DNA from 2 places in the Comamonas sp. B-9 genome. Region 2 is predicted to be linked to the other one. Evidence: riboswitches for the same ligand, from Rfam matches in the RefSeq annotation. Region 2 holds a riboswitch; the other holds the start of a gene.
What was found. A riboswitch is a leader RNA that binds a small molecule or an ion and turns the genes downstream of it on or off. The one in region 2 is predicted to bind thiamine pyrophosphate.

Region 1 (10,978 bases), on a different contig from region 2:
TCACGCGCCCGGGCCCCCGGGTGGCCCTTGGCCACATCGGCTGCGTGCGCTGCAATCTTGTAGGCAATGATGCCCTGCTTGACGTCATCGCGGTCGGGCAGGCCCAGGTGCTCCTTGGGGGTGACGTAGCACAGCATGGCGGTGCCAAACCAGCCGATCATCGCTGCGCCGATGGCGCTGGCGATATGGTCATAGCCCGGCGCGATGTCGATGGTCAGCGGGCCCAGGGTGTAGAACGGCGCCTCATGGCAGTGCTTGAGCTGCTCGGTCATATTGGCCTGGATCATGTGCATGGGCACATGGCCGGGGCCTTCGATCATGGTCTGCACATCGTGCTTCCAGGCCAGCTGGGTCAGCTCACCCAGGGTGGCCAGCTCGGCAAACTGGGCTTCGTCGTTGGCATCCGAGGCGCAGCCCGGGCGCAGGCCATCGCCCAGCGAGAAGCTCACGTCGTACTGCTTCATGATGTCGCAGATATCCTCGAAATGCGTGTAGAGGAAGCTCTCGCGGTGGTGGGCCATGCACCATTTGGCCATGATGGAGCCGCCGCGCGAGACGATGCCGGTGCGGCGCTGGGCCGTCAGGTGGATATAGGCCAGGCGCACGCCGGCATGGATGGTGAAATAGTCCACGCCCTGCTCGGCCTGCTCCACCAGGGTGTCGCGGAAGATCTCCCAGGTCAGGTCCTCGGCCACGCCGCCCACCTTCTCCAGCGCCTGGTAGATCGGCACCGTGCCAATGGGCACCGGCGAGTTGCGCACGATCCAGTCGCGCGTGGTGTGGATGTTCTTGCCGGTGGACAGGTCCATCACATTGTCCGCACCCCAGCGGATCGCCCAGACCAGCTTCTCGACCTCCTCCTCGATGCTCGAGGTCACGGCCGAGTTGCCGATATTGGCATTGATCTTGACCTTGAAGTTGCGGCCAATGGCCATCGGCTCGATCTCGGGGTGGTTGATATTGGCCGGGATGATGGCCCGGCCCCGCGCCACCTCTTCACGCACAAACTCGGGCGTGATGATCTTGGGGATGGCCGCGCCCAGGCTGTTGCCCGCCAGCCGTGCCTCGCGCGCGGCATCGCGCTGGTACTCGGCCATCCATTCGCGGCGGCCGTTCTCGCGCAGGGCCACATACTCCATCTCGGGGGTGATGATGCCTTTGCGTGCATAGTGCATCTGGGTCACGTTGGCGCCGCTCTTGGCGCGGCGCGGCTGGCGCTGCAATGCAGCGGCCTCGGCCCGCAGCTGGGCCACGCGCAGGTCTTCTTCGCCGCGCTTGCCGCCATCATCGAGCGCCACGCGCTGGCGCCCCACATAGTATTGGCTGTCGCCGCGCGCAGCGATCCATTCGGCACGCAGCGCGGGCAGGCCCTGGCGCACATCGATGGCCACGGCCGGGTCGGTGTAGGGGCCCGAGGTGTCGTAGACGCTGACCTGCTCTCCATTGGTCAGCGCAATATCGCGCACCGGCACCTGCAGCTGCGGGTGGATGGCACCGGCCAGATAGGACTTGGTCGACGCGGGAAAAGGCTGGCGCGATTGGGCCAGCAGTTCGCTAAAGCGTTCGGCATCGGGGGCATCACCGGTGGCGGGGATGAACAGGGACTCAGGGGCGTTCATGGCAGTCTCCTCAAAGCGGTTGATTTCATCGAACGCTCCGAGACGTGCCGGCCCTCTTCTGCTGCAACACGCCAGGCATGGCTGCTTGGCCGCAACACGCCCATCGACTACACCCCGGCCCGGCCGTGCTGTGCGTGGTGCCAGGGCCGCTGTTGGCTGGCCATGGCGGCACCTGTTGCGCGCTGACAGGTGTCGTCCCCAAAAAAGACAAAACCCCAGTGCGCGAGGCGCCTGGGGTGTGCGTGGCAGGTGGCCACAGGCGCGTGCCATGCAACGCTGCCTGCCTTCCACCGCTGTGCTTTCAGGGTCCCGCTCTTCTTCCGCCGGCATGAACCGGATCAAGTTCGTCGGGTTCACTACTCAGCAGTCTTGCAACTGCCTTTGGCATCTCAGCGCTTTCGCACACCCCGGAGCTGCGAGCAGTATAGCCGCTTCGCGCCGCGCGCGCAGCCCCGTTTTTGCGCCGCGCTGGTGCTTACCCCAGTAGGCGCGCGCCAAGCAGCCTGCAACCATCGGGGCGCAGCAGCCCACGCGTGCGCCGCACCTGGCAGCCGCACTGCACGCCTGTCTATTTGAACAAGGAGACCTTCCGATGAATGTTCCTGCAATGCCCTCTTTGCGTTCTGCCCGGCCGCACCGGCGACGCGCGATTGCGGCCGCTGCCGCTGGCTGTGTGCTGGCCCTGCTCGCCCAAGGTGCGCTGGCGCAAGACAAGGTGCGGATCGGCTTCATCACCGACATGTCCAGCGTCTATGCCGATGTCGATGGCAAGGGCGGGGCGCTGGCCTTGCAGATGGCGATTGATGACTTTGGCGGCAAGCTGCTGGGCAAGCCGGTGGAGCTGATGGTGGCCGACCACCAGAACAAGGCCGACCTGGCCGCCTCCAAGGCCCGCGAATGGTTTGACCAGCGCGACATGCAGATGCTGGTGGGCGGCACCACCTCCAGCACCGGCCTGGCGATGGCCAAGGTGGCCGAGGAGAAAAAGCGCCTTATCATCGTCAACGGCTCGGGCACCTCGGCGCTGACCAATGACCAGTGCAGCCCCTACACCGTGCACTATGCCTATGACACCGTGGCCCTGGCCAAGGGCACCGGCGGCGCCATTGTGGCGCTGGGCGACAAGGACTGGTTCTTTCTGACAGCCGACTACGCCTTTGGCCATGCGCTGGAGGCCGATACCACCAAGGTGATCAAGGCCGCAGGTGGCCGCGTGGTGGGCGCCGTGCGGCACCCGATCAATGCCTCGGATTTCTCGTCCTTCCTGCTGCAGGCGCAGAACTCCAAGGCCCAGATTCTGGCGATGGCCAATGCCGGTGGCGACACCATCAACACCATCAAGGCCGCGCGCGAGTTTGGCGTGACCAAGACCATGAAGCTCGCTGGCATGCTGCTGTTCAGCTCGGACATCCACAGCCTGGGGCTCAAGCAGACCGAAGGCCTGATGTTCACCGACAGCTGGCACTGGGACCTGAACCCGGAAAGCCGCAAGTTCTCGGACCGCTTCTTCGAGAAGTTCAAGAAGATGCCCACCTCGCTGCAGGCGGCCGATTACTCGGCGATGATGACCTACCTGAAGACGGCCGACCGCATCAAGTCCACCGATTCGGACAAGGTGATGGCCGCGCTGAAGGCCGAGCCCCTGTCCGACTTCTATGCCAAGGGCGTTGTCCGCCCCGATGGCCGCTACGCCCATGAGATGTACCTGATGCAGGTCAAGGCCCCGGCCGAGTCCAAAGGCGCCTGGGATTACTTCAAGGTGCTCAAGACGCTCAGCCCCGACGAAGTCTGGACCACCAAGGCCGAATCCAGCTGCAAGCTCTGGAAGTAAGACCGCCCTCCCCGCCCTCCCCAAAAACAAAGACCCGCGCAATGCGGGTCTTTGACTTGGGCGGGTCTGCAAGCCTCCGCTATTTCTTCTTGCGGTCCATGAAGGCAATCAACTCACCCATGATGCCGCGGCGGAACGCCAGCACGCAGATCACAAAAATCAGGCCGGTCACAATGGTCACCGACTCACCCAAGGTGTTGAACCATTCGACGCCGGTCAGGCGCGACAGCCAGGTGCCGATATCGCCGATCTTGTTCTCCAGCGCGACGATCACGGCCGAGCCGACGATCGGGCCAGAGAGCAGGCCCAGGCCACCCACCAAGGTCATCAGGATGACCTGGCCCGATGCCGTCCAGTGCACGTCGGTCAAGGTCGCAAAGCCCAGCACCACCGTCTTGAGCGAACCGGCCAGACCGGCCAGCGCAGCCGAGATGACAAATGCCAGCAGCTTGAAGCGGTTGACGTCGTAGCCCAGCGAGATGGCACGTGGCTCATTTTCCTTCAGGGCCTTGAGCACCTGGCCGAAAGGCGAATGCACCGTGCGCATGATCAGCAGGAAGGCCAGCACCACGATGGCCAGGGCCACGTAGTACATGGTCCAGTCGCTCTCCAGACTCAGCACGCCAAACAGCTTGCCGCGCGGCACCGCTTGCAGGCCGTCCTCACCACCGGTAAAGGGCATTTGCAGGCAGGCAAAGAACAGCATCTGGGCGAGCGCCAAGGTGATCATCGAGAAATAAATCCCCTGGCGGCGAATGGCCAGCCAGCCAAACACCACACCCAGCAAGGCGCCGAACGCCACGCCGAACAAAATACCCAGCTCCGGCGTCAGGTGCCAGACCTTGATCGCATGGCCGGTGACGTAAGCCGCACCACCAAAGAAGGCGGCATGGCCAAAGGACAGCAGACCGGTGTAGCCCAGCAGCAGATTGAACGCACAGGCGAACAGCGCAAAGCACATCAGCTTCATCACGAACACAGGGTAGGCCCCCATGAACGGCGCAGCGATCATGCCGAGCAGCAGCAACCCATACCCCAGTTTGGCAAACTTCTTGGAATTCATCCCCTCACCTCACTTCGCTTTGCCAAACAGGCCAGCCGGGCGCACCAGCAGCACGATGACCATGATCACGAACACGACGGTGGCCGAGGCTTCTGGGTAGAAGACCTTGGTCAGCCCTTCGATCACGCCCAGTGCCAGACCGGTGACGATGGCGCCCATGATGGAGCCCATGCCACCGATCACCACCACCGCGAACACGGTGATGATCAGGTTCTGGCCCATCAGCGGCGTAACCTGGTAGACGGGCGCTGCCAGCACGCCGGCAAAGGCGGCCAGGCCCACGCCAAACGCATAGGTCAGCATGATCATCAGCGGCACGTTGACACCGAAAGCCTCGACCAGACGGGGGTTCTCGGTGCCGGCACGCAGGTAGGCGCCCAGGCGGGTTTTCTCGATCACATACCAGGTGGCAAAGCAGACGATCAGCGAGGCCACCACCACCCACATGCGGTAGTTGGGCAGCAGCATCACGCCGACATTGGTGGCGCCTTCGAGCAGCTCGGGCGTGTCGTAGCCCAGGCCCGAGACACCGTAGATCGAGCGGAACACGCCCTCGATCAGCAGCGACAACCCCAAGGTCAGCAGCAGGCCGTAGAGGTGGTCGAGCTTGTAGATATGGCGCAGCAAAAAGCGCTCTATCAACACCCCGATAATGCCCACCAGAATCGGCGACAGCAGCAGCATCACCCAGTAATTGACCTGGAAGTAGGATGCCGCCATCCAGGTGAACATGGCACCCAGCATGAACAAAGCGCCGTGGGCGAAATTGATCACGTTGAGCAGGCCAAAGATCACGGCCAATCCCAGACTGAGAATGGCATAGAACGAGCCATTGACCAGACCCAGCAGCAGCTGGCTCATCAAGGCCGGTAATGAGATACCAAAAATTTCCATGAAAAGCTCACGAGTCAGTGAATGAACACAACACGCCTGGCGTCATGCCGCTGCTTTTGCGACCCGGGCCATCAGCGATGGCGGGCAGCTGCAGCCAGCAGCAAAGACGCAGGTTAGGTGTGAGCGGTGCTTACTTCCAGAGCGCGCACTTGGATTCGGCCTTGGTCGTCCAGACCTGGTCCGCAGGCAAGGTGGACAGAACCTTCAGGTAATCCCAGGGCTTCTTGGATTCGGCAGGCGACTTCGCTTCGACCAGGTACATGTCGTGCGCGTAGCGGCCATCGGGGCGGATCACGCCCTTGCCGTAGAAGTCGTTCAGTGGCGTGCTCTTCAGGTAGGCCATGACTTTGTCGGCATCGGTGGTCTTGACCGCTTCGACAGCCTTCAGGTAGTTCATCGTGGCCGAGTAGTCCGCCGCATGCAGATCGGTGGGCATGCGCTTGGTCTTGGCGAAGAACTTGTCGGCGAACTTGCGTGTCTCGTCGTTCAGGTCCCAGTACCAGCTGGTGGTGTGCAGCAGGCCTTCGGTGTTCTTCAGGCCCATGCTGTGGATGTCGGAGAGGAAGACCAGCAAGCCAGCGGTCTTCATGGTCTTGTTGATGCCGAACTCGCGCGCGGCCTTGATGGCATTGATGGTGTCGCCGCCGGCATTGGCCAGGCCCAGGATCTGGGCCTTGGAGCTTTGCGCCTGCAGCAGGAAGGACGAGAAGTCAGACGCGTTGAGCGGGTGGCGCACCGAGCCCAGCACTTGGCCGCCCTTGGCCTTGATGACGGCCGTGGTGTCTGCTTCCAGCGAGTGGCCGAATGCGTAGTCGGCCGTCAGAAAGAACCAGGACTTGCCGCCACGGTCCACCACCGCGCCGCCAGTGCCCTTGGCCAGCGCCACGGTGTCATAGGCATAGTGCACGGTGTAGGGGCTGCATTGCTCATTGGTCAGTGCCGAGGAGCCCGCGCCGCTGTTGAAGTAGACGCGCTTTTTCTCTTGCGCCACCTTGGCAGCGGCCAGCGCCGTGCCGGAGTTGGTGCCGCCAAACAGCATGGTCACGCCTGCGGTATCGATCCACTCGCGCGCCTTGGAGGCAGCGATGTCGGCCTTGTTCTGGTGGTCGGCCGAGACCATCTCGATCGGCTGGCCCAGCACCTTGCCACCGAAGTCATCGATGGCCATCTGGATCGCGACTGCGCCGTTCTTGCCTTCCACATCAGCATAGAGGCTTGACATGTCGGTGATGAAGCCGATCTTCACCTTTTCTTGTGCCTGGGCAGCGCCTGCGGACAGGGCGACCAAACATGCCACCTGGGCAATGGCTTTGAGCTTTGCTTTCATCTTGTCTCCTAAAAAATATCTGTTCTCAATACATGGCGGCAGTCTGCGCTGCGCCAGGGTTGCAAAAAAGTGGGAGGCTAGACCCCCAGCAAGGTGTTGAGCAAAGGCATCTTGCCTTCGAGCTCGTCGGCGCTGAACTGCTCGACGATCTGGCCGTGTTCCATCACATAGAGGCGGTCAGCCAGTGGCGCGGCAAAGCGGAAGTTCTGCTCGACCATCACCACGGTGTAGCCCTTGGCGCGCAGGCTCACGATCATGCGAGCCAGCGCCTGCACGATGACGGGGGCCAGGCCCTCGGAGATCTCATCGAGCAGCAGCAACTTGGCGCCGGTGCGCAGGATGCGGGCCACGGCCAGCATCTGCTGCTCGCCGCCCGACAGGCGCGTGCCCTGGCTTTGGCGGCGCTCGGCCAGGTTGGGGAACATCTCGTAGATCTCTTCGACCGACATGCCGGCCGAGCCGGTTTTGAGGTCCGGCGGCAGCATCAGGTTCTCTTCGCAGGAGAGGCTGGCAAAGATGCCGCGCTCTTCCGGGCAGTAACCCAGGCCCAGGTGCGCAATCTTGTGCGTGGGCATCTGGATGGTCTCGACGCCATGGATCTTGATCGAGCCCTTGCGCGCTCCGGTCAGGCCCATCACCGCACGCATCGTCGATGTGCGGCCCGCGCCATTGCGGCCCAGCAGGGTCACCACTTCGCCCGGCATCACGCGCATGTTCACGCCATGCAGCACGTGCGACTCGCCATACCAGGCGTGCAGATCGCTGATCTCCAGTGCAGGCACTCCGTTTTTCTCATTCATGTCAGTGCGCTCCCTGCAGCTGGCCGTCGGTGGTTCCCATATACGCTTCCATCACCTGGGGGTTCTGCGACACCGTCTGGTAGTCGCCCTCGGCCAGGATCGCGCCGCGCTGCAGCACCGTGATGCGGTCTGCAATCGTCGAGATGACCTTCATGTTGTGCTCGACCATCAAGATGGTGCGGCCAGCCGAGACCTTCTTGATCAGCTGGGTGACGCGCTCGACGTCCTCGTGGCCCATGCCCTGGGTGGGCTCATCGAGCAGCATCAGCTCGGGCTCCATCGCCAAGGTGGTGGCAATCTCGAGCGCACGCTTTTGGCCATAAGGCAGGTTCAAGGTGATCTCGTCGGCCAGGTGCGCCAGGCCCACCTCTTCGAGCAAGGCCACGGCGCGGCCATTGAGCTTGTCCAGGGTGCGCTCGCTGCTCCAGAAGTGGAAGGACGTGCCCAGCTTGCGCTGCAAGGCGATGCGCACGTTCTCCATCAGGCTCAGGTGCGGGAACACCGCCGAGATCTGGAAGGAGCGGATCACGCCACGGCGGGCAATCTGCGCCGGCTCTTCACTGGTGATGTCCGTGCCGTTGAAATGGATGATGCCCTTGGTGGGCGTCAGAAACTTGGTCAGCAGGTTGAAGCATGTCGTCTTGCCGGCCCCATTGGGGCCGATCAGCGCATGGATCGAGCCCCGCTGCACCGACAGGTTGACATTGCTGACTGCTGTGAATCCCCGAAACTCCTTGGTGAGATCTCGGGTTTGAAGAATGACATCACTCATGGGCACCGCACCGCTTCGCTGGAAAAAAGCGCGGCGCCTATTCCGGGTTGGAAATGCACGCCGCTTCGATGCTGCCAATACTAGGAAAGAATACTGCAATGCAACACTGGGGAAAGCCTGTAGGTGAGGCTGCGTACGCGTTAACCCGTGGGCTTTATGCGCTCACTTTTTGATAGTCACCTGAGGGACAAGTGGTCGTCTTTTTGTCATCAAAATCAAGCACGGGCGACAATACACAGGCCCTGCCCCGGCCCATTCATACGCGCTGTGCATCATCGGCGCTGCAGCATGCCAGCCAGGCGGGCTGCTGCCAAGGCGACAGATAAAGCCTATTGCAGGCGGTGCTTGCTCGCTTCGGGCAGCAGCAAGGGCAGCACATCGATGCCCTCATCGACCAAAGCGCGCTGCTCCTCGGGGGTGGCAGTGCCCCGGATCGGGCGGGCATCGACCTCGCCCTCATGCATCTGCCGGGCCAGGTCGGCAAAGCCGCTGCCCACATCGTCGGTGTTGGCTACGATCTGGCGCGACAGCTCCAGCCAGGCCTGTTGCAGGCGCTGGGTATCGCTGAGCGGGCTATGAGGGGCCTGGGATGGCGAGGACGCAGCCGGCGCGCTACCAGGCTGTGCAGGGGCTGCGCTGGATGAAGGTTGCGCAGCAGGCGCCGCTGGGGCCAGGGAATTGGATTTGCGCGCCAGATGCGGCGCGCTCAGGCCTTTGACGATCTCGTGCGAGTTGCACATCGGGCAGCTGAGCCAGCCCTGGCTTTGTTGCTGCTCGAACGCGGCGTCCGAGGCGAACCAGCCCTCAAAGATATGGCCCAAGGGGCAGCGCAGGTTGAAGACCTTCACAGGCTCACCCCGCTCGGCTCACCTTGCGCAGCAGGTACTGGTAGGCAAAACCGGGGAAGGCAAAGGTCAGGAACAAGGTGCCGGTGACGGCATAGAACTCCCAGCCCTGGCTGCTGCGCTGGCCGGCACGGCCTTCGAGCAGCATCGCAAAGGCCCCGATGAGGAAGTACAGCACGACGAGCTCAACCAGGCGGATCCACAGGGCCTTGCCGGCACTGCTGCCGTCATGGCACAGGGGCCCCGCGGCCAGGATGCGTTGGTTCAGAAACGGCAGATTGGCCGCAACAAAGCCCGCCACGATCACCAACCAGATGGATGCAGTGATAGACATGCGGGCTTTGTCAGGCTCGGTTGCCGAGCCGCTTAGCTGGCGAGTGCGCGCAGCACGGCGTCAGAGCACAGCTTCATCAGACCGCCGGGCATGATGCCCAGGATCAGCACCAGCGCGCCATTGACGACCAGCACGGCACGCACGTCCAAAGGTGCATGCACCTTGGCGGCGGTGATGGGCTTGTCAAAGTACATGACCTTGACCACGCGCAGGTAGTAGAAGGCGCCGATCAGCGACATGATCACCGCAAACACCGCCAGCGCAATGTACAGGCCACTGCCCGATGCCACCAGCGCCTGCAGCACGGCCAGCTTCGAGTAGAAGCCCACCAGCGGAGGAATACCAGCCATCGAGAACAGGCAGATCGCCATCACGCCAGCGTACAGCGGGCTGCGCTGGTTCAGACCGGCAAAGTCGGCAATCTCTTCGCTCTCGAAGCCTTCACGGGCCAGCAGCAGCACCACACCGAACGTGGCCAGGGTGGTCAGCACATAGCTCACGACGTAGAACATCGAGGCGCTGTAGGCGTTGCCAGCGGTGGCCGCTTCGACATTGCCATTGACCACGCCGGACATCAGACCCAGCAGCACAAAGCCCATTTGCGAGATGGTCGAGTAGGCCAGCATGCGCTTGATATTGGTCTGGGCGATAGCAGCCAGGTTACCGATCAGCAGCGAGAGGATGGCCAGCACGGCCAGCATCTGTTGCCAGTCAAAGGCCAGCGGCAGCAGGCCGTCCACCAGCAGGCGGATCACGATCGCGAAAGCTGCCAGCTTGGGCGCGCCGCCCACGATCATCGTAATGGCCGTGGGTGCGCCTTGGTAGACGTCAGGCACCCACATGTGGAAAGGCACCACACCCAGCTTGAAGGCCAGGCCAGCAACCACAAACACCAGACCAAACACCAGCACTTGGTGGCGGATCAGACCGGAGTTCACCGCCTTGAACACTTCACCGATATCGAGCGAGCCGGTGGCGCCGTAGATCATCGACAGGCCGTACAGCAGGAAACCCGAGGCCATCGCACCCAGCACAAAGTACTTCATGCCCGCTTCCACCGCCGCGGTGTTGTCACGGCGCAGGCAGACCAGCGCGTAGCTCGACAGGGTCAGCAGCTCCAGGCCCAGATAAATGATCAGGAAGTTGTTGCCCGAGATCATCACGTTCATGCCCAGCAGCGCGAGCAGCGACAGGATGAAATACTCACCGCCCTTGAGCATGCCACGGTCACGCGAGTAACCACGGCCATACACCAGGGTCACAGCCATCGCGATGGCCGCAGCGCACTTGAGCCAGTTGCCCATGGCGTCGGAGACGACCATGTTGCCAAAGGCGTAGAAGGTATTGCCATTGCTGGCATAGATACCGGTGATCACCGCCACGACCACCAGGGTCAGCAGCGACAGAATGTAGGTGAGCGTGCGCCCTGCGCTCTTGACGCCCAGGTCCACGATGGTGATGACGCAGGCCATCACCAACAGCACGATTTCAGG
Region 2 (10,978 bases):
CCCCTGCTCGTCGATCACATGGATGCCGTCGCCTCGCGTGATCATCAGCGGGCCCACGTCCTCGTGCGCTGCCAGGTTGGTGTAGGGGTGCAGGTGGGCGCCAATGTCCTGGGCGTCCAGCGCGCTGCGTTTTTGGGTGTTGTCTGCTGCGTTCATGTCCAAATCTCCTTGCGGGTGGGTGTGTTCTTGCGCGGTGGCTGGGTGCAGGGGCATCAGTAGCCGCGTCCCAGGTCCACGGCCACCTCGGCGGCCTGGCCTGCACGGATGCGGCTGAAGTTGTGGGCGGTTTGCTGGGCGATCACGCGCGGATCGGTGCGGGTGGCGATATGCGGGGTCACCAGAATGCGCGGGTCCTGCCAGAAAGGGTGGTCGGCCGGCAGCGGCTCGGCGCTGAAGGTGTCCAGGGTGGCTGCTCCAATCTGGCCCTCGGCCAGCGCGATCAGCAAATCGTCCTCGACCAGGTGTGCGCCCCGGCCCACATTGATCAGGTGCGCGCCGCGCGGCAGCTGGCGCATCAAGGCCAGATCGAGAAAGCCTTGGGTCTCATCGGTCAGCGGCAGCAGGCACACCAAGGTGTCGCAGCCGCTCAAAAACTCCGCCTTCTGTGTCTGGCCGTGGAAGGTTTGCAAGCCTTCCAAGCCAGCGGGCAAGTCCTGCTTGGCTGATCGGCTCCAGCCGCGCACCTGGTAGCCCATGGCGAGCAGCGCGCGGGCAGCGCCCTGGCCCAGGGTGCCCAGGCCTGCGATCCCAACCCGGTGACGGTTGGGCGCAATGATAGGCTCCTCGCGCCACTGGTGCTGCGCCGCATGGGCCACATAGCGGTCCATATGGCGCTGGCGGTGGATGACGGCCCAGCTGACAAAGGCCGTCATGCCGTAACCCATGGTGCTGTCCACAATGCGGCACACGGGGGTGCTGGCGGGCAGGGCCTGGGTGTCGATATGGTCAATGCCGGCGGCAATGGATTGCACCAGCTGCAGGCCTGCGGCCTGGGTCAGCTGCGCGAGTTGGGCGGCGGGCGGGTGCCAGCAGACGGCTACCTCGATTTCGCCGTGCTGGCCGGCATCGAGCAGCGCCTGCAGCTCGGCGCCCAGCAGCAGCCGGCTGCCGGGGAACTGGGCCTGGTAGGCGGGCAGCAAAAAGTCCATCGCAATGCTCTTGCTCAAAAAGGCAATGCTGCGGGGGGCGGCAGTGGGGGCGTGGGTGCTGGGCATGGCGGTCATGCGCGGCTCCGGTGTTCTGCGGCGGTGGCCTCGTCGCTGCGGTGCTCCAGCGAGGGGATGGCGTCGATCAAGGTCTGGGTATAGGGGTGCTGGGGATTGCCCAGCACCTGGGCGGTGGGGCCGTATTCCACAATGCGGCCGCGTTGCATGACGGCCAGGTGGTCGCACATCTGGCCGGCCACGCGCAGGTCATGGGTGATAAAGACCATGCTGAGCTGAAAGCGCTCGCGCACCTCGGCAAACAGCTTGAGCACCTGGGCCTGCACGGACACATCGAGGGCAGAGACGGGCTCATCGGCCACCAGCAACGAAGGCTCCATCGCCAGCGCGCGGGCAATGCCGATGCGCTGGCGCTGGCCGCCAGAGAACTCATGCGGGTAGCGTTCGGCTGCCTCGGGGCCGAGGCCGACCAGCTCCAGCAGCTCCATCGTGCGGCGCAGGGCCTCGGCCTTGGGCACACCCTGGGCAATGGGGCCGCTGGCAATGGCCGAGCCAATTTTGTGGCGCGGGTTGAGCGATGCATAGGGGTCCTGGAACACCATCTGGATCTTGCCCTTGGCCTGGCGGCGCAGCGCGGCGCCGGGGCTCAGGCGCTGGCCGTTGAAGAGGATCTCGCCGCTGTCAAACGGTGCCAAGCCCACAATGCAGCGGCCGAGCGACGACTTGCCCGAGCCCGACTCGCCCACCACGCCCAGGGTCTGGGCGCGGCCCAGGTCAAAGCTGATGCGCTCGGCAGCTACCACCTCGCGCGCGGGCCGCAAAAAGCCGCCGCCCGTGCGGTAGACCTTGCACAGGTCCTTGACCTGCAGCACCGGCTGCGCCGTGCTGGCCTGGGTCTCGCGCACATTGCCATGCGGAATGGCGGCCAGCAGCTTCTTGGTATAGGCGTGCTGGGGGTTGCGCAGCACCTGGCCGGCCGGGCCGGCTTCGACCACCACACCGGTCTGCATCACCACCACATGGTCGGCAATCTCGGCCACCACGCCAAAGTCATGGGTGATAAAGAGCATGGCCATGCCACGCTTTTTTTGCAGCGCCCGCATCAGCTGCAGGATCTGGGCCTGCGTGGTCACATCCAGCGCGGTGGTGGGCTCGTCGGCAATCAGCAGGCTCGGTTCGAGCAGCATCGCGATGGCGATCATCACGCGCTGACGCTGGCCGCCCGACAGGCGGAACGGATAGGCATCGATCAGGCGCTCGGGCTCGGGCAGGCCCACATCAGTGAGCGCGGCGATGATGCGGCGGCGCTTGTCGGCAGCGGGCAGCTGCAGGTGGGCATCGAGCGCCTCGGCCATCTGGTCGCCAATGCGCATCACCGGGTTCAGCGCAGTCATCGGCTCCTGGAACACCATCGCCATGCGGCTGCCACGCAGCTCGCGCAGCTGGTCTTCGCTCAAACTCAGCAGGTCTTTGCCATCAAACAGGATCTCGCCGGCCACGGGCTCGACCTTGGGGCGGGGCAGCAGGCCCATGATGGCGTTGGCGATCATCGACTTGCCCGAGCCCGATTCACCGACCACGCACAGGGTCTGGCCGGGCAGGATCTGCAGGTTGGCCTGGGTGACGGCCAAGGCGCGGTCGGCGCCCAGCGGCAGGCGGATGTCCAGGCCGCGCACGGTCAGCACCGGCTCTGGGGTGGCGGGCTGGTCAGGCGTTTGTGCAAGCATATGCAGGGCTTCGTGTGAATAGGCGTTCATCGTGTCTTCCCGTCCTGGCGCGCATTGAGTCCGTCGTTCAGCCCCTCGCCCACCAGGTTGAAGGCCAGCACGGTCAGCAGAATGGCCACGCCGGGGAACACCGCCATCCACCAGGCCTGGCGCAGCACGGTGCGGGCCGAGCCAATCATGTAACCCCAGCTCATCAGGTTGGGGTCACCCAGGCCCATAAAGCTCAGGCTCGATTCGAGCAGGATGGCGGTGGCCACCATCAAGGAGGCCATCACCACGATGGACGAGGCCGCATTGGGCAGGATCTGCGCCAGGATGATGCGCGCCGTGCTTTGGCCGGCCAGCTGGGCGGCGGCCACAAAGTCGCGCTGGCGCAGGGTCAGGAACTCGCCGCGCACCAGGCGCGCCACCGGCGGCCAGGACACGAGCGCAATGGCCACGATGATGGAGTTGACCGAAGGCTCAAAAATGGCCACCAGCACCAAGGCCAGCGCAAAGCTCGGCACGGACTGGAACATTTCGGTAAAGCGCATCAGGCTGGCATCGACCCAGCCACCGAAGTAGCCCGAGATCGCACCAATCCCCACGCCGATCAGTAGGGACACCAGGGTGGAGATCACGGCAATCAGCAGCGAAATGCGGGCGCCCAGCACCAGGCCCGAGAGAATGTCGCGGCCCATGGTGTCGGTGCCCATCGCAAAGCCTGCGCGCTCCATCGGCGGCAAGAACGGTTGCTCGACCATGTCCCAGGGGTTGTGCGCGGCCAGCAGCGGGCCAAAGCAGACCAAGAGCGCCACCAGCAGCAAGATGGCCAGGCCCAAGAGGGCGCCCCGGTTGCGGCAAAAGCGGCTCCAGAAGGTGGATCGGTGCTTGTTCTTGGCGGGGGGCGTAGCGGCCGCCAGGGCCGGCTCGGAAATAGCAGTCATCGCAAGGCTCCGTTTCAGCCCAGCTCGATCCGGGGATCGACCAGGGTGTAGACAAAATCAGTGATCAGGTTGAACAGCACCGCTACGGCGGCTGCAACCAGGAAGCAGCCCAGCAGCAGGTTGTAGTCGCGCTGCAGCAGGGCATCAAACATCAGGCGGCCAATGCCGGGCCAGGCAAACACGGTCTCGGTCAGCACCGCACCCCCAATGAGGCCCCCGGCCTGGATGCCCGCCAAGGTAACGATGGGCAGCAAGGCATTGCGCAGAATGTGCTGGCGCTGGATGCGGCCCATGCGCACGCCCTTGGCGCGGGCGGTTTTGACAAAGTCCATCTGCGCGACTTCGAGCATCGAGGCCCGGGTCATGCGGGCATAGACCGCCATATAAAAGAGCGCCAGGGTGAGCGAGGGCAGCACCAGATGCTGGGCAATGTCCCAGGCGCGGGCAAAGCCGGTGGCGTCGCTGCCCACGGTGAAGTAGCCAAAACCAGGCAGCCAGCTCAGCTGCACCGAGAACACCAGCACCGCCATCATCGCCAGCCAGTACAGCGGCGTGGCATAGAACACCAGCGCCACAAAGGTGATGGCGCTGTCCACCCATTTGCCGACATGGCGGCTGGCTGTCGCCCCCAAGGCCACGCCAAAGATCAGCGACATCACAAAGGCACTGCCGGTGAGCAGCAAGGTGGCGGGCAGGCGCTCGGCAATCAGATCCAGCACCGGGCGCTGCTGCCGGTAGGAAAAGCCCAGGTCCAGCTGCGTGATGTGGCCCAGGTAGTTGGCCAGCTGGGTGGTCACGGGCTTGTCCAGGCCAAACTGCTCGCGCAGCTGGGCGACAAACTGCGGGTCCGAGGCGCCGGCTTCACCGGCAATGACGGCGACCGGGTCGCCGGGCGCTGCCCGGATCAGCATGAAGTTGACGGTGGCTATGCACATGAGTACCAGCAGACCCTGGAGCACCCGGACGGACATGTAGCGGAGGCGGTTCATAGCGGGGAGACCTTGGAGCGAGACAAAAGCGCTGCCATCCCGCACGCGCCAGTGGGGGCTGGCTGCGTGCAGAGTTCAGCAAGAAGAGAGGCGCTGCGGCCGGGGCCGCAAGCAATGCTTAGCCTATGGAGGCACGGCTCAGGCTGTCGTTTAAGCCCACGCCGGAGCTGATCGGGTTCTTGATCTTGGTGCGGTAGAGCGTGGGGAAGTTGATCTCATGCAACCAGGCCACCGGCACCTCTTCGGTCAGGATCTTCTGCACCTCGGCATAGGCCTTGGCGCGGTCGGCATCGGTCAGCGCCTTGGCGCCAGCATCAAACAGTGCATCCACCTTGGGGTTGACATAGCCTTCGATGTTGTTGAAGGGCGAACCCTTGGCGATCGTGTGGCTGGTGTAGGTCCGGGCCACGCCCAATGCTGGATCGGGGTACTGGTAGACATAGATGATGGCCATGTCAAAGTCCCACTCGGCGGTGCGCTGGTTCCAGCCGGCCACATCGGTGCCGGTGGTCTCCACCTTGATGCCGGCCTGGATCAGGTTCTGGCGGATCATCTCGGCCAGGCGCTGCCAGGATTCGCCATAAGGCAGCGGCAGCAGCTTGACGGTTTCGCCCTTGTAGCCGGCTTCCTTGAGCAAGGCCTTGGCCTTGTTCAGATCACGCGGGTACTTGGTGACATCGTCAGAGGCGAACTTCACATGCTGGTTGAAGGGGCCGGCCGCCGTTTTGGCAAAACCCTGCCAGGCAACCTTGACCATGGCCTCGCGGTCCATCGCATACATGACGGCCTGGCGGAACTTGGGGTTGTCAAAGGGCGCCTTGCGGTTGTTGAGCACCAGCCAGGAATGGGGCGAGTAGAACTCCCAGCCCTTGGTGGTGACGGCAGCCCCAGGCAGCTTGGCCAGGCGCGCCACATCAAAGAACTCGACCGCACCGCCCGGCACCACATCGACCTTGCCCGATTCAAATGCCGCAGCACGCGAGGCCGCATCCGGGATGATATGGAAGTAGAGGTTCTCCACCATGGGCTCGCCCTTGGTGTGGTAGAGCTCATTGGCCACCAGCTGGATATAGGAGCCGCGCACCCATTCCTTGTACTTGAAGGGGCCGGTGCCGATCGGCTTGGCATTGGCCGGGTTGGTGGCGTAGTCGGTGTTCTCGTAGATGTGCTTGGGGATCATCGGCATCGAGCCGGTGTCGAACAGGCTGATGAATGGGCCAAACGGGTACTTGAGCTTGAACTCCACCGTGTTGGCATCAATGGCGCGCACGCTCTCCAGCGGCTCCAGCGATGCGCGCAGGCGGGCATGGGTCTTGCGCAGAAACTTATCGACCGAGAACACCACATCATCGGCAGAGAAGGGTTTGCCGTCGTGCCACTTGACGCCGGACTTGAGCTTGAAGGTGTAGGTCAGGCCGTCGTCCGAGCGGTTCCATGCCGTCGCCAGCAGGCCGTGCGGCTCCAGCTTCTCGTCGTAGCGCAGCAGGCCTTCGTAGATATAGCCGGAGACCAGCTGGGTGGGGCCGTTTTGCACGATGCCCAGCATCAGGCCCGAGGGCTCGGGCTGCACCATCACATTGATCGTTCCCTTGGTTTGCTGCGCCAAGGCCGCCATGGGCACGCCCGCGATGCTGAGGCCGGCTCCCGCCAGGCTGTAGGAGATGAGTTCACGCCGATTGATCATGGTTGCTTCCTGTCTTGGTATCGAGGGGTGCCTGGGCCGGGCGGGCTTGCGGCGGTGGGGCCGCAAAGGCGGCGGCATGCAAGGGTCGAGAGGTCCTCAGTCGCGGTAGTGGCTGCGGCCGGGCGGCTGCAAAAAGCCCAGCAGGCCCTGCCATTCGCGCTCATGCGGGTCGGCGCGCTTGGGCTGGCCGGGCATCACATCGGTGTCGCCGCTTTCGTACTGGCGGGCGGTCAGCTCGCAGACCTCGGGCGGCACGGGGTTGATGGCCTGGCCGCTGGACTGGATGGCCAGCTGCACGCGGCAGGCGCGGTCGAGGTTGAGCATCAGGATGAAGGCCTCGGCCACGCTGTGGCCCAAGGTGAGCAGACCGTGGTTGCGCAGCACCATGGCCTTGGCCGTGCTGCCCAGGTCGGCGACCAGGCGCTCGCGCTCGTGCAGATCCAGCGCGATGCCTTCAAACGTGTGATAAGCCACGCGGTTGTAGAACTGCAGCGCCCACTGGTTGCTCGGCTGCAGGCCGCATTGCAGTGAAGAGACCGCCACGCCCGCTTCGGTGTGGGAGTGCACGACGCAGGCGGCGTCATGCCGCGCGGCATGCACGGCGCTGTGGATCACAAAGCCGGCGGGGTTCACCTCGTAGGGCGTGTCTTCGACGATGCGGCCTTCGGCATCGATCTTGACCAGCGAGCTGGCCGTGATGTCCTTGAACAGGGTGCCAAAGGGGTTGATGAGGAACTGGTCCGTGCGGCCTGGCACCCGCGCCGAGATGTGCGTGTAGATGCTGTCGTCCATCCCGAAATGCGCCATCAGGCGGTAGGCGGCGGCCAGGTCTTCGCGAACGCGCTGTTCGCTCTCGGTATGCGGTTTGTCGTAGCCGGATTGGACGTCGGCATCAGCCATTGCAAGCATTGTTGTCCTCGTTAAATTTATGTCGTCTAGCGACAGTCGTCTGTCGACAGGACATAAGTTAACAGACTGAATCGCCGATGGAAAGGGTTGTGGACTAGGTGATTTCCAGCATGCGCGCTTTGACCTGGCGCAGAAAATTTGCAAAGCACCACAATGGGTTACGTGGCTATCGCGTTGCCTGGATATGGTGCAGGAATCCGCAAAGAATGCCTTGGCTTGGTGCATGCGCGACTGCGCCGTCGGCGGCTTGCACCATCGCGGTGGCCCTGGTGTTTTCCCTGGTTTGGGCTTGGCGCCGGTGGCTGGATTGACCGTGGTGCAGGCCTTGGCTTGACAGTGTGGATGGCGGTAACCCAGCAGCCCTGGGGTAAGATGGCGCCTGCTCCGGGGTGCACGCCAGTGCTGAGATCTACACCCGAGAACTTGAACCGGGTCATTCCGGCGGAAGAAGAGCCAACTCCCTGCCAGGGGCGCCTTGCGCGCATGGGGGGAGCCTTCGGAGCATGACCTCACCGCTCTCGAAGGAATTCCATGGACAAGGCCGATACGCTGGTCGCAGACCTGCTTGCATTCATCGCAATGGATGGCTGCACCGATGACCAGTTTGACCAGCTCGCGCTGCGTCTTTTTGCCTACCAATACGCATCCAATACGCCGTTCCGCAGCTTTTGCCAGCGCCGTGGCGCGAGCCCGCGCACGGTCAAGACCTGGAGCGATATCCCGGCCGTGCCCATCGATGCCTTCAAGGCGCTGGAGCTGCGCAGCGAGGCGCCATCGCCGACCGAACGCGTCTTCATGACCAGCGGCACCACCGGCCGCGCCGCACGGGGCCGGCATTTTCATCCTGCCCTGCAGGTGTATGACCTGTCGATGCAGCAGCACTTCGCCACCCGCTTCATGCAGGGCACCGCGCGCATGCCGATGGGCATCCTGTTCCCTGATGAGGCGGCCATGCCCAACTCCTCGCTGGCGCATTACCTGGCGCTGGCCAAGTCGAGCTTTGGTACGCCGGAGAGCCGCTACTTTCTGGGGCCGGAGGGCCTGGATATGGCCGGGCTCTGCGCCGTGCTGGAAGAAGCTGAGCGCAGCGGCCAGCCCTATGCGCTGCTGGGCGCCAGCTTCAGCCTCGTGCATGTGATGGATGCGCTGCGCGCCCAGGGCCGCCGCTTTCAGTTGCCGGCCGGCAGCCGCATCTTGGACACCGGCGGCTACAAGGGCCAGTCGCGTGAGCTGCCCTTGGCCGATTTTTATGCGGGCCTCACCGAGCTGCTGGGCGTGCCGCCCGAGCTGTGCATCAACATGTATGGCATGACCGAGCTGAGCACCCAGTTCTACGACAACGGCAATGCCACGCTGCCCTCGGTCAAATCCGGCCCGCACTGGATTCGCTCGCGCCTGGTCGAGCCCGTCAGCGGCCGCAGCGTGGCGCCGGGTGAGCGCGGCATTCTGGTGCACTGCGACCTGGCCAACTACAACGCGGTCAGCACCATCCTGACCGAAGACGTGGGCCTCTGGGCCGGTGACGGCTTTTTGCTGCTGGGCCGGGCCGAAGGGGCTGCTGCCAAGGGCTGCTCGCTGGCTGTGGATGAGTTTGTACAAGCGGCGCGTGCATGATGGAGCCGCAAGCCTCTGAGCGCATGGCCGGGCGCCTACGGGCCGGCTACCTGCCGGGCCTGGATGACAACCAGGTGCGCTGGCAGGTGTTGGTGTTTGAGCGCGCGGGCGCCCAGCTGGAGGTCGAGGTGCCGGTGCTGACCGGCGCGCAGATGCAGGCCCTCACCGAGCGGGTGCGCGCCGCCGCGCAGCGCCAGCTGCAGCCGATGCCACTGGCCGAGATTGTGGCGGCGATTGACCGCGCCATCGCCCGCCTGCTGGACCCCGCCGACCCCTATCGCCGCCAGATCGACGCCTGCCTGCCGCTGGTCTGCGGTTATGACGCGGCGATGGTGCGCCTGGGGCTCAACGGCCTGTTCAAGACTTTCAGGGCACCCCAGCTGTGGCGCTTTATCGGCGAGGATTTTGCCAACCCTGGTGTACTTGATGGCTTTGTGCCTGCCACCAAAGGCGGGGCCGTGCGCGCTTATGGCCCGGGCCTGCTGCTGCACAGCTGGGCCGGCAATGTGCCGGCGCTGTCGCTGTGGAGCCTCGTCTGCGGCCTGCTCGTCAAAGCGCCCAGCCTGGGCAAGCTGGCCAGTGCCGAGCCGCTGTTTGCCGGCTGGTTTGCGCGCTTGCTGGCGGAAGTACATCCCCCATTGGCCGACTGCCTGGCCGTGGTCTGGTGGCCCGGCGGCGCGCAGACGGGCGACAGCGCAGAGGGCGCGCAAGTGCTGTATGCCGAGGCCGATACGGTGATGGCCTATGGCAGCAACCAGACCCTGGCCGCGCTGCGCCAGCAGTTGCCGGTAACGACACGATTTTTGCCCCATGGCCACAAGCTGGGTTTTGGCATGGTGGGTAGGGCGGCGCTGGATGCCGTCAAAGCGCCAGCCCATGCGCGGTTGGCCGCCTGGGATGTCATGCGCTATGACCAGCAGGGCTGCTACTCGCCCCATGTGTTTTATGTAGAGCGGGGCGCCACGGTCTCACCCCGCGCCTTTGCCGATTACCTGGCCGCCGAGCTGGCCAATCTGCAGCAGCGCTTTGCGCGCCGCCCGCTTGATCTGGAAGAGGGCGCCGGCATGGCGCGCTGGCAGCAGTCGCTGGAGTGGCGCGCGCCGGCCGATGATGGCGCCGCCCCCCAGCTGATTGGCCCGGCCGATGCGCCCTGGAGCGTGGCCTATAGCGACAGCCTGGAGCCGCTGGCGCCCACGGCGCTCTACCGCAGCATTGTGGTGGTGGGGGTGGACAGCCTGGAGCAGGTGCTGCCCTTGGTGGCAGCCCCGCGCGACTACCTGCAGACCGCCGGCCTGGCCGTGGGCCCTGAGGATTTGTACCGTTTGGCGGGCTTGCTGGGCGCCGCCGGCGTTACCCGCATCAGCGCCTTGGGTGCCATGGGCGTGCCCGAGGCCGGTTGGCACCATGACGGGCGCTTTAGCCTGCTCGACTTGGTGCGGATGACCGAGATCGATGCCGCTGCCGAGGCCGCTGCGCAGCCGCTGGCGCGTTACGCAGACTGAAGGGCGGCGCGATGGCATGGATTGATATCGAGGACCTCAGCTTTGCCTACCCGGGCCAGGCCCCGGTCGTGGATGGCGTGCGCTGGCAGATGGCGCAAGGCGCGTTCCACTGCCTGCTGGGCCGCAGTGGTTGCGGCAAGACCAGCTTGCTGCAGCTGGTCGCCGGCCTGCTGCAGCCCCAGGCGGGCCGCATTGTGCGGGCTGGCGGTAGCCTGGTAGCACCCGGCCCGCAGCTGGGGGTGATGTTCCAGTCGCCCACCTTGCTGGACTGGCTGACGGTGCTGGACAATGTGCTGCTGCCGCTGTCGCTGCAGCGCAAGCCCACCGCGCGGGACCGCCAGGCGGCCGAGCAGCTGCTGGCCCAGCTGGGGCTGGCTGCGTTAATTCACCAACATCCGGGCCAGTTGTCTGGCGGACAACAAAGCCGGGTGGCGCTGGCGCGTGCACTGATTTGCGAGCCGGCT

Region 1: another riboswitch for thiamine pyrophosphate. It lies ahead of thiC (phosphomethylpyrimidine synthase ThiC); the one in region 2 lies ahead of H928_RS0103345 (long-chain-fatty-acid--CoA ligase).

Annotation. Positions count from the first base shown of each region.
Region 1 is NZ_KE148661.1:27,351-38,328, reverse strand. Features, by position in the region: gene thiC (phosphomethylpyrimidine synthase ThiC) at 1-1,619, opposite strand, end outside; TPP riboswitch at 1,918-2,039, opposite strand; gene H928_RS0122825 (ABC transporter substrate-binding protein) at 2,227-3,450, shown strand; gene H928_RS0122820 (branched-chain amino acid ABC transporter permease) at 3,530-4,513, opposite strand; gene H928_RS0122815 (branched-chain amino acid ABC transporter permease) at 4,523-5,407, opposite strand; gene H928_RS0122810 (ABC transporter substrate-binding protein) at 5,538-6,734, opposite strand; gene H928_RS0122805 (ABC transporter ATP-binding protein) at 6,812-7,534, opposite strand; gene H928_RS0122800 (ABC transporter ATP-binding protein) at 7,536-8,306, opposite strand; gene H928_RS0122795 (DUF1178 family protein) at 8,636-9,154, opposite strand; gene H928_RS0122790 (DUF2818 family protein) at 9,159-9,485, opposite strand; gene nuoN (NADH-quinone oxidoreductase subunit NuoN) at 9,518-10,978, opposite strand, start outside.
Region 2 is NZ_APCR01000324.1:48,864-59,841, reverse strand. Features, by position in the region: gene H928_RS0103380 (aspartate aminotransferase family protein) at 1-156, opposite strand, end outside; gene H928_RS0103375 (glyoxylate/hydroxypyruvate reductase A) at 213-1,223, opposite strand; gene H928_RS25910 (ABC transporter ATP-binding protein) at 1,220-2,890, opposite strand; gene H928_RS25905 (ABC transporter permease) at 2,917-3,816, opposite strand; gene H928_RS0103360 (ABC transporter permease) at 3,831-4,805, opposite strand; gene H928_RS0103355 (ABC transporter substrate-binding protein) at 4,924-6,486, opposite strand; gene H928_RS0103350 (class II aldolase/adducin family protein) at 6,586-7,398, opposite strand; TPP riboswitch at 7,774-7,865, shown strand; gene H928_RS0103345 (long-chain-fatty-acid--CoA ligase) at 7,930-9,012, shown strand; gene H928_RS0103340 (acyl-CoA reductase) at 9,012-10,514, shown strand; gene H928_RS0103335 (ABC transporter ATP-binding protein) at 10,526-10,978, shown strand, end outside.